DNA from 3 places in the Amphibacillus indicireducens genome. Region 1 is predicted to be linked to each of the others. Evidence: predicted binding sites of a transcription regulator. Region 1 holds the regulator's gene; each other region holds the start of a gene.
What was found. Region 1 encodes CtsR, which represses protease genes until heat stress. Its sites were predicted from a motif close to ATGGTCAATAAAGGTCAAACA; they were not measured.

Region 1 (3,274 bases):
ACGCTCATAATTAATCAATTGTTTAACAACACTATGGAGGTCGTGAATGATATCTTGCTCTGATCGACCTAAAGTGACTTGATTAGAAATTTGATAAACATTTCCGTGGGCTTTACTACCCTCACCATAAATCCCTCTTACAACTAAACCGAGTTGATGAATTGCTGGAAGCATCTTTCTCACTTTACCCGTTAATGTCAGTGCAGGTAAATGCATCATAACCGAAGCTCGAAGTCCCGTACCTACATTTGTTGGACAACTTGTTAAATATCCCCGCTCTTGATCAAATGCATAATCAATTTTTGCTTCTAACCAATCATCAATTTTAAATGCCTCTGTCAGACCACGTTCAAGTTGTAAACCCGGGAGATAAAGTTGTAATCGAATATGATCCTCTTCATTAACCATAATTGATACTTGCTCATTTTTTGAGAGTAAGACACCACTTACTTTATCCCTCTCGGCTAATAATGGGCTAATTAGATGTTTTTCCACTAAAATTTGCTTTTCTAGTTGCTGTAAACTTGCCATATCAAAATATTCTAAGTTTTTATATTCTAAAAAAGACTGATGATTAAAATGTTCTTTTAACCAATTGGAAACGATCTGAAGCTTAGTATCATCTGCCTTTAATGGGAAAGGCACATCTGTAAAATTTCTTGCTAAGCGAATTCGTGTGCTTAATACGATGTCATGGTCTGGACCTTGCTCTTGCATCCAAGGACTTATCGCCTGATCAATAAAAGACTGTAATGACATTAAAGCTCATCTCCTTTTTTGGCAGAAGATTTCCCTTCTTGTTCTAAATCTTTAATTTTATCACGTAGTTCTGCGGCCTCTTCAAATTTCTCCTCTTTAACAAGCTCTTGTAGTTGATCACGATAATTTTGAATTAATCGCTGATGCTGCAAGTGAACATGTTGTCGCTTAGGTATTCTCCCAGTATGACCCGTATTTCCACTATGAACCCTTCTAAAAATAGGATTTAAAAATGATGAAAATGTTTGATAACACTTTGAACAACCGAATTTACCAATTTTATTAAACTGTTGATAAGTCATTTGGCATTGCGGACATGTCAATTGATGTTCCGCACGGTGATCTGGTTCTGCTTTTGTAGTTGGATTCGCTTGAACATTGAAGAATCCACTAAGTAAATCGTGAATCGTATATGACTCTTCATCTGCATCTAGATACCCTTTTTCTATAGCACACTGTTGGCAGAGATGAATTTCTGTTTTTTGACCATTAAGATAATTAGTTAAATGAACGGATACTTCTCGTTGTTGACAAACTTCACATTTCAAATGATAACCCTCCTTACGAGTGTAAAATTTAGTTATGTTTTAATGCTCTCAACATCGCAACTAAAACTCGGGAACGTAACTCATCACGAACTGGCAACTTAAATGCCAAAACTTCTCGATCGATTGCATTTATCATTAGCTTGGCTTCTCTAATTGAAATATACTCTTGTTCATACAATCTTTCAATTACAGCAACAGCCACACGTTGATCTACACTTGGTCTAACCAAATCAATCAATTCATCAATTAAGTTATTCTTACTATTCACCGCCATACGTTGAATCCGAATATAGCCACCACCACCACGCTTACTCTCAACATGATAACCCTTTTCCGGTGTGAACCTAGTGTTGATGACATAATTAATTTGAGAAGGAACACATGCAAATTGATCAGCAATCTCACTTCGTTTGATTTCAACAGTTTTATGTTTATTTCGTTCAATAATTTGTTTCAAATGCGCCTCTATTACATCTGAAATATTACGCATCTTATTTCTCCTCCTGCTTGACTTTGACTATATTTGACCATAGTTATATTTTATACTGCTTCTAGTTCAGATGCAAATATTATACTGTTTTTGTATCTCGAACTTGTTTAACGTGTTCAATAGCTAATAAATCATGGTAGAGCTGATCAATAACTGTTGTTTTACCAGGCAATAAATCCAGCGTAATCACAGTATCTTCTTGATTAGTTTTTTCAAAATTTATATTGCTTACTTCAACATTATGATCATTAAATTGCGAAAAAATACGATCGATGACTTTAATATTTGTAACCGTTATTAGTAAATAATTTCGATTGTCTTTTTTATTAATCAATTTTTCAACATTGTTAAGAAAAAACAAACTAAAAATAATAATTACTGTTGTTAATATTGCAATTTCAATCATGCCTACTCCAACGACTAAGCCTAAACCAGCAACAGCCCAAATTGATGCAGCGGTCGTTAATCCTTTTACATTGACACCAGTGACAATAATCGTTCCTGCACCTAAAAAACCAATCCCACTAATTACGTATGATGGGATTCTCGCAGGATCAAATCTAATGAACTCTGGAAATGAATCGCTATATTCTTCAAAACCGTACAATGACAAAAGCATCATTAGACATGAACTTACCCCTACAAGGATGTGTGTTCTAAAGCCAGCTGAATGCTTATTGATTTCTCTTTCAAATCCAATTAAACCGGATAATACTATTACTAACAAGAGTCTCATGCTCATAATAAAAAAGTCAGAGTTAAAAATTTCATTCATGTTGCTCACATTTCCTTTATAATTAAATTTTAGCACCGATTTTTACTATACAATTGAAAGAAAAATAAATAGACTCCAGTACGGAAATCTATTTATTATTACAGCTTAAATCTTCAACCAAGATATTGCCATTGTACCATGTCCTGTATGGATTCCAGCCACAGGCACTAATGGTTCTACTCTAATTTTTAAATTTTCATATAAATGTTTCAGTTCATCTTTCCATTGTTCAGCTAATTCTTTAGCTCCAGCATGCATTATTCCAATTTCATCTACTCGACCACTTCGGTAGACTTCTTCAATCTTTTGAAACAAATGTTTCACTGCTTTTTTCTGACTTCTTATTTTCTCTTCAACAATCACTTTACCATTATCAAATTGGAGGATTAAATTAATTTTTAATAAATTTGCAAAAACTGCTTGAGTTGTGCTCACACGACCACTACGCTTCAACTGTTCCAAACTTCTCGGTAATAAATACATTTCAGTTTGATCTGGATACGTTTTTAGGACACGAACGATTTCATCATAAGACTTACCCTCTTGCTCCATTTGAATTCCCTTTTTAATCATCTTACCAAGTGCATAAGAACCGATTTTAGAATCAATAACTTCTACTTGAAAGTCTTCCATCTTTGCCGCACTCATTGAACTTTGATACGTACCTGTTAATTGGCTTGATGCATGAAGAGCAATACCAAT
Region 2 (3,274 bases), on a different contig from region 1:
GCTATCTCCTGGTGCAATAATGACATGATCGAGATTTAATATTTGCTTTACCTTCTCTTCTAATACATCGAAACGATGCATTCTTTCAAGATAAGGTCTTAAAGCTGTCATAATCTCGTTGCCATGGTTTGTTAGCGTAACACCTTTTGGGCTCACACTGAGCAAACCTTGTTGAGTTAAAAAATCTAACTCGGTTCGGACAACCCGCTCTTTCATATTAATCTGATCAGCCAAACTGCGTCTGCCAATCGGTTGAAGCAAGTGGATTGTATGTAAGATGCGATATCTTTTTTGCATGGTTTCTAACAAGTCGGGGCATACTATCATTTGTAAATCAATTAATGAATGCATATAGTAACTCCCTCCCCTGTTTAACCTTTCGGGATGTTTTTTGACCCGGGACGGTTTTTTTTGACCCGCTCATAACAAAAAAATATCTCAACAACCAAAGTATAGCAGACCGCCTAAAATTACTCAAGATATTTGATGTAAATTTTTCTTTACAAATGAACTTTCTTGTTAGATTGCTGTTCATTATTGAGATAAGAGTTATTGGATGTTTCTTTCTTAAGCTTATCTAAATCAACTTTCAAGTCGAATAAGTAAGCAAAATACATAATTAAGCCAATAAAAGTATCTCACATCAAACACCTCAATATGATTCATTGCGACATGTTCATTATACCGAATCATAAGCAAAATGTGAATGATTATTCACCTATCAATAATTCATTAACCCCTGACAAATATGTCAGGGGTCAGTTAATTTAGATTTCGTTGTCTGGAATATCCTCATCTAAATGCTCTGTTGAAATCGGTTCTTCTGAAAACTCTTCGGCAAAACGGTGCTTACCATAGCGTTGTAGTTCTTCTGCTTTACGTCGTTCTAGCCGTTTAATTTTATTGCTCGTTCTAATGTCTTTATCGTTTTTCATGATCTGATCTCACCCCCTACAGAAAATAGTTTGGCTCGATCAGAGAAATCTATGTGTTATTTTTAGCGAGTATGATTTGGCTAGCTTTTTACTATTTAATGAAGGAACACGAATCAGGTTATTTTGACATGAGCGACTAGGAAAAAATAAAAAAAGCTTAAATGAGTGGTCATCCACTATTTAAGCAAGAAATTTTTTTGTAAAAAAGACACGCTCGGAGGGATTCGAACCCCCGACACTCGGTCCCGGAAACCGATGCTCTATCCCCTGAGCTACGAGCGCACGAATTAAAAGTGACAAGCATTATTATAGCGGATATTGTTCCTTATTTCAATTGATATTTTTTTGATTGTATTTTTTTCTAAAGTTGTCTTGCTTCTGTTATAATAGAGCTAGGTTTAATTTCCCAACTGTTAGGGAAAAATAAAGCTAGTATAAGAAAGATTAAATAATTTGACCTTTATTGACCAATTAGTTAATATAAAGGTAGAACTATTTTATCAAGTGGATATAAGGAGGAACAAGAATGAATTTAATTCCAACAGTTATTGAACAAACAAACCGTGGAGAACGTGCATATGATATTTATTCTCGTCTGTTAAAGGATCGAATTATTATGTTAGGGAGTGCAATTGATGATAACGTCGCAAACAGTATCGTCGCACAATTGCTTTTCTTAGAAGCAGAGAGCCCAGATAAAGATATTTCAATCTATATCAACTCACCTGGTGGATCGATCACAGCAGGAATGGCGATTTTTGACACAATGCAATTTATTAAGCCTGACGTGTCAACAATTTGTGTCGGTATGGCTGCATCGATGGGCGCATTTTTACTTGCTGCAGGTGCACCTGGAAAGCGTTATGCGCTTCCAAATAGTGAAGTCATGATTCACCAACCATTAGGTGGAACACAAGGTCAAGCAACTGATATTCAGATTCACGCAAAACGAATTATTGAAATGCGTGATAAGATCAACCAAATTTTATCTGACCGTACTGGGCAGCCAATCGAAGTTATCGATCGTGATACTGATCGTGATAACTTTATGTCTGCAGACGCTGCATTGAAATATGGTTTAATTGATAAAATTATGGAAAAGAAATAAGTAATAAAACATAACACCCGCTCAATTTTTCTGAGTGGGTGTTATGTTTTTCTTAAGCTTGTTCACTATAAAGTTCTTCTAAAGGCTTAGTAATTGTACGACTTACTTCGTTAATTAAGTCATTTACACGTTGTTCTTCAGCCATTAATGCTGAGATTTGCTCGTGCTGCTGAACTGTTTCAACTACTTTACGTGCTTGATCAACTTCTTCTTCCGTGATCTCTAGACCTTGCATTTGCTTTTGTTGTAGCTCAATTTGAACATTTCGGAAATTATCAAACATTTTTTTAGCGATCTCATCATTCATAACCGCTTCATAAGCTGATTTTAATCCTTGGAATTCTTCACTTTCTCTTAGCGCTTGCTCTAGTGCAGTTGCACTTTCTTGAATTGCTGACATAATCTTAAATCCTCCTAAATAATTGAGTTCTACTTACCTCGTTCATTTTCCACTGTTCAACTATAACAAACTTAAAACAAGAAACCAACTGATAACGATTATTCTTCGAAGATTTTCATTTAACACTCTAACATACGACACCAACTATTATTTTTGTTATAATTAATTCAATTCTATAACATCTGCTTTCATTTAAAATTACGAACACTTACTAAATGATCTCTAGCTAATGTACAGATGAGGGGATTCCAACAAGTGATCGTAACGACGGGTGGCGACGTCTAACTGACATACATCCTGTAGCACCGAAAGCGTCACCTAGAGTGAAAATCACTTGCCTAGCACAAACTTAAGTATTCATGTTTTATATGCGTATATACACGATTTACAAGCGAAAAAACAATAATAAACGAGGCCATTTTATGATTGAAAAATTAAAAAATATTTACACAAGTCTAATTGTCAAACAACCGAATCAAATTGAACGAGCAGCCGATTATCAATGGTTTATTACACCTGCCAATGAAATCATTGGCATTGAAAAACAAGAACTCGATAAGAAAGACCAGTCCCTATTACGACTGTTCTTAACACCATATCAGGGTGCACACCCACCTGTCACAACACGTGAAGAGAAATGGTATCAGCTTATTAACGAACAAGAAGAACCTAATTTCAAACAACAACCTAGTTTGTATCGCTTTATATTATTTACCCTATCTGAACCATTAATTGATCCAACTGATTTTCGTGAAGCGATTGATGGCTTATACTCTACTCGACCAGCAATCGTTTGGGTGAACCAACTTTCTGGAATGATCATTGAAGAAG
Region 3 (3,274 bases), on a different contig from region 1:
TCCTCCATGATTTGCAAGAACATATGCTGGACATCAGGATGCGCCTTCTCAATTTCATCTAGTAAAACTAAACTATACGGGTTGCGGCGTACTTTTTCAGTTAATTGCCCCGCTTCTTCATGGCCTACATAGCCTGGTGGCGAGCCAATAATTTTCGATACAGAATGTCTTTCCATATACTCACTCATATCTAGACGAATTAGTGAGTCCCTTGTGCCAAATAACTCCTCTGCTAAAACTTTTGCTAATTCAGTTTTTCCAACACCTGTTGGTCCGACAAATAAAAATGACCCGATTGGACGAGCAGCTACTTTTAAACCAGCTCGGCTTCGACGAATTGCTTTAGCAACTTTATCGACAGCATGATCTTGCCCAATCACCTTAGTCGCTAATTGTTCAGCTAAATCACGCATTTTAGATTGCTCATCAGCTTGCATTTTCTGAACAGGAATACCCGTTTTTTCTTCAATGATTTGCTGAATATCTTGAATCGTTACTTCTGACGAAGGCGTATCCTCAACCTCTTTCAGCTGATTTTCAAGCTTTAGCTCCTCATGACGTAAATGAGCAGCTGTCTCATAGTCTTCAACCTCAGCAGCCTCAGCTTTTTTAACAGCAATTTCATCTAGGCGTGTTTCAATGACTGATTTATCTGATTCAGCATGTAAAAGATTTAACCTCGCACCAGCTTGGTCGATCAAATCAATCGCTTTATCTGGTAAGAAACGATCTTGAATATAGCGCTTTGATAATCGAACTGCTTGCTCAATCACTTCATCACTATAGCTAACATTGTGAAATTTTTCGTAGCGATCCTTAATCCCTTGTAAGATTTGAACCGCTTCATCCGTTGTCGGCTCATTAACAATGATCGGTTGCAAGCGACGCTCAAGTGCAGCATCTTTTTCAATTTGACGATATTCCTTCAATGTTGTTGCACCAATTAATTGTAATTCACCACGGGCAAGAGCAGGTTTCAAAATATTCCCCGCATCCATTTGTGAACCTTCGGCAGTCCCAGCACCAACTAAGAGGTGAATTTCATCAACAAATAAAATCACATCTTTTCGGTCTTTTAATTCTTGAATTAATTGATTCATTCGCTCCTCAAACTGACCACGAATCCCAGTATTCGCAACCAAAGAAGCAACATCTAACAAGTACAATTGTTTATTTTTTAACTTGTTCGGAACTTGTCCTTCAACAATTTTTAATGCCAAGCCTTCTGCAATTGCTGTTTTCCCGACACCTGGCTCACCAATTAAAACAGGGTTGTTTTTATTGCGTCGGTTCAGCGTTTCAATCACTTGTTTAACCTCAAGATTACGACCAATAACCGGATCAATCAAACCATTTTTGGCGGCATCTGTTACATTTCGGCCTAACTGATCTAATAGACCACCGCCACCTCTACCCGACTTTGTTTGAACCCGTTGACCTTGTCTCGGTTTTGCGCCAGATGAAAATTCATTGAAGCTGAAATCACCGTTATTGCCAAAGAAGTTCGAAGGGTTGATTGAGTCTTGTTTTATTTCATTGAAGCAAGATTGACAGACATGGAAATGTTCCATGTGTTGATTCATACGAAGGGTTAAGTTAACTGTTGCAGGCTCTGTTTGACACTTTTGACATTTCATCTGTATTTTCCTCCTTTGTTGTTTTGACCATTTTTGACCTTTGATAATTTTATTATACTTTGACCTTCTTTGACTTTCAAGTATTTTGCTCTATTTTTTTTAAAAAATCTTAATAATTTTTTAAGGACGACTCCTTTGATCCTGTGGTATGATAGACATAACAATAGGAGGCGATTTAGATGAAATGTAAAATCCAAATCCAACAGAAACAAGCCACTTTAACAGTCAAACGATTAATCCAGTTTCAAAATTGTCAATTAATCGAGGCCTATGGTCGTTCTGGACAAGCCTATTATTTAATTTTTCACAAAGAACGTTACATCAACACACTTAAAATAGTTGATTTGAATCCAAACTCGTTCATTGCAACAGCGATTAAACACGGTCTAATTGTCACCTCACCTCACCATGCGATCGATTCACTCATTCATGATCGAATATTTTCCTGTCTACCACTGAAAAAAATGATTCAAACCATGTCACAAAATATGAAACAACTCGAACAAATCATCATACTCGCTTACTTTGACCATGCCATCAGCCAAGAAAAAATCAGCAAGCTATTTATTGAATGTTTCCGTCAACACCGACGAGACGGTCAGCTTCAACTCGCCTTTCAAGCCATCTCAACATTAAAGAACTATCAACCTGACAATCAATTTGCACATGACATATTAGCAACACTAACATTCCAAGGTTATCAACTCGAACAAAAAGAGGTCTTTGCTTACACCCCCTTAGACATTGACACACTGGAATCCATTTTTTTATCAAATAATCGCGAACTCGAACGAGGCATCTTAGCAACAACTCAACTGTTAAATGGCTTTTCCGAACACTATTGGCAACTTTTTTTACCAACATTAATGCCATTCCCGGCTGAAATTCGTACCAAAACAATGCTTCAACTTTTGCGTCAACAACCAAATTTAATTGACAGCAAAGCTTTTTCAGATACTTTACTTAAAAATGCAGACTCAAAAAATTATCTCAAAACGGTTTTAGCTGAAAAATTTCCTCACCACGTTCAGGCTCAGCCATTTATCAAACATTTGGCTCAGGTTGATCAAGCAACTCACTTATTCATTTTTAATCAATACCAATTGAATTTTATCAAACGGATCGATCCATTCGCACTCGAAGAAAAAGAAAAAGCCACTCGAATGATCATTGAATCAGCATTCATAGACCATTCAATCGATCATATTCTTAATTGGTTAGCCAAATTTAATGATCGATTCTCATTTACTAAACAATTACAAATGATTAAACAACTCGAAGAAAACCCAGATCAACAAGAAAAGCTTGCTGATATTTATCAGAAATTTAATTACCTCGCTGGTGCAATCGACTGTCTGAAGTGGGAAATTGAATTACACCCAACTAATGAAACACTGTTTAAAAAATTAATCGATTTATTGAAAAAAACTGGCCAAGACGAAGAAGCCGATGCATACCAAGAACAACGCATCCACCAAATGAAATACTCAAACTAAATTCATTCTTTTTAAGATTAAAACTAACTAAAGAGTGGTATAGCTACTTTAATAGACAAAAGCAGGTGACGCAAAATGATTAAATCTAACCAAGACTATTCAGCACTAATCGATATTGGCTCAAACTCTATGCGACTCGTC

Region 2: the regulator CtsR is predicted to act here: its motif matches at 1,386-1,406, upstream of clpP (ATP-dependent Clp endopeptidase proteolytic subunit ClpP).
Region 3: the regulator CtsR is predicted to act here: its motif matches at 1,658-1,678, upstream of ABD814_RS07530 (ATP-dependent Clp protease ATP-binding subunit).

Annotation. Positions count from the first base shown of each region.
Region 1 is NZ_BAABDL010000050.1:460-3,733, reverse strand. Features, by position in the region: gene mcsB (protein-arginine kinase McsB) at 1-759, opposite strand, end outside; gene mcsA (protein-arginine kinase activator protein McsA) at 759-1,307, opposite strand; gene ABD814_RS04515 (CtsR family transcriptional regulator) at 1,336-1,797, opposite strand; gene ABD814_RS04510 (MgtC/SapB family protein) at 1,877-2,533, opposite strand; gene ABD814_RS04505 (DegV family protein) at 2,678-3,274, opposite strand, start outside.
Region 2 is NZ_BAABDL010000117.1:25,935-29,208, reverse strand. Features, by position in the region: gene ABD814_RS10565 (sugar-binding transcriptional regulator) at 1-351, opposite strand, end outside; gene ABD814_RS10560 (hypothetical protein) at 768-935, opposite strand; tRNA gene ABD814_RS10555 (tRNA-Arg) at 1,145-1,217, opposite strand; gene clpP (ATP-dependent Clp endopeptidase proteolytic subunit ClpP) at 1,462-2,043, shown strand; gene ABD814_RS10545 (YlbF/YmcA family competence regulator) at 2,096-2,443, opposite strand; gene ABD814_RS10540 (helix-turn-helix domain-containing protein) at 2,866-3,274, shown strand, end outside.
Region 3 is NZ_BAABDL010000078.1:11,085-14,358, reverse strand. Features, by position in the region: gene ABD814_RS07530 (ATP-dependent Clp protease ATP-binding subunit) at 1-1,637, opposite strand, end outside; gene ABD814_RS07525 (hypothetical protein) at 1,817-3,133, shown strand; gene ABD814_RS07520 (Ppx/GppA phosphatase family protein) at 3,209-3,274, shown strand, end outside.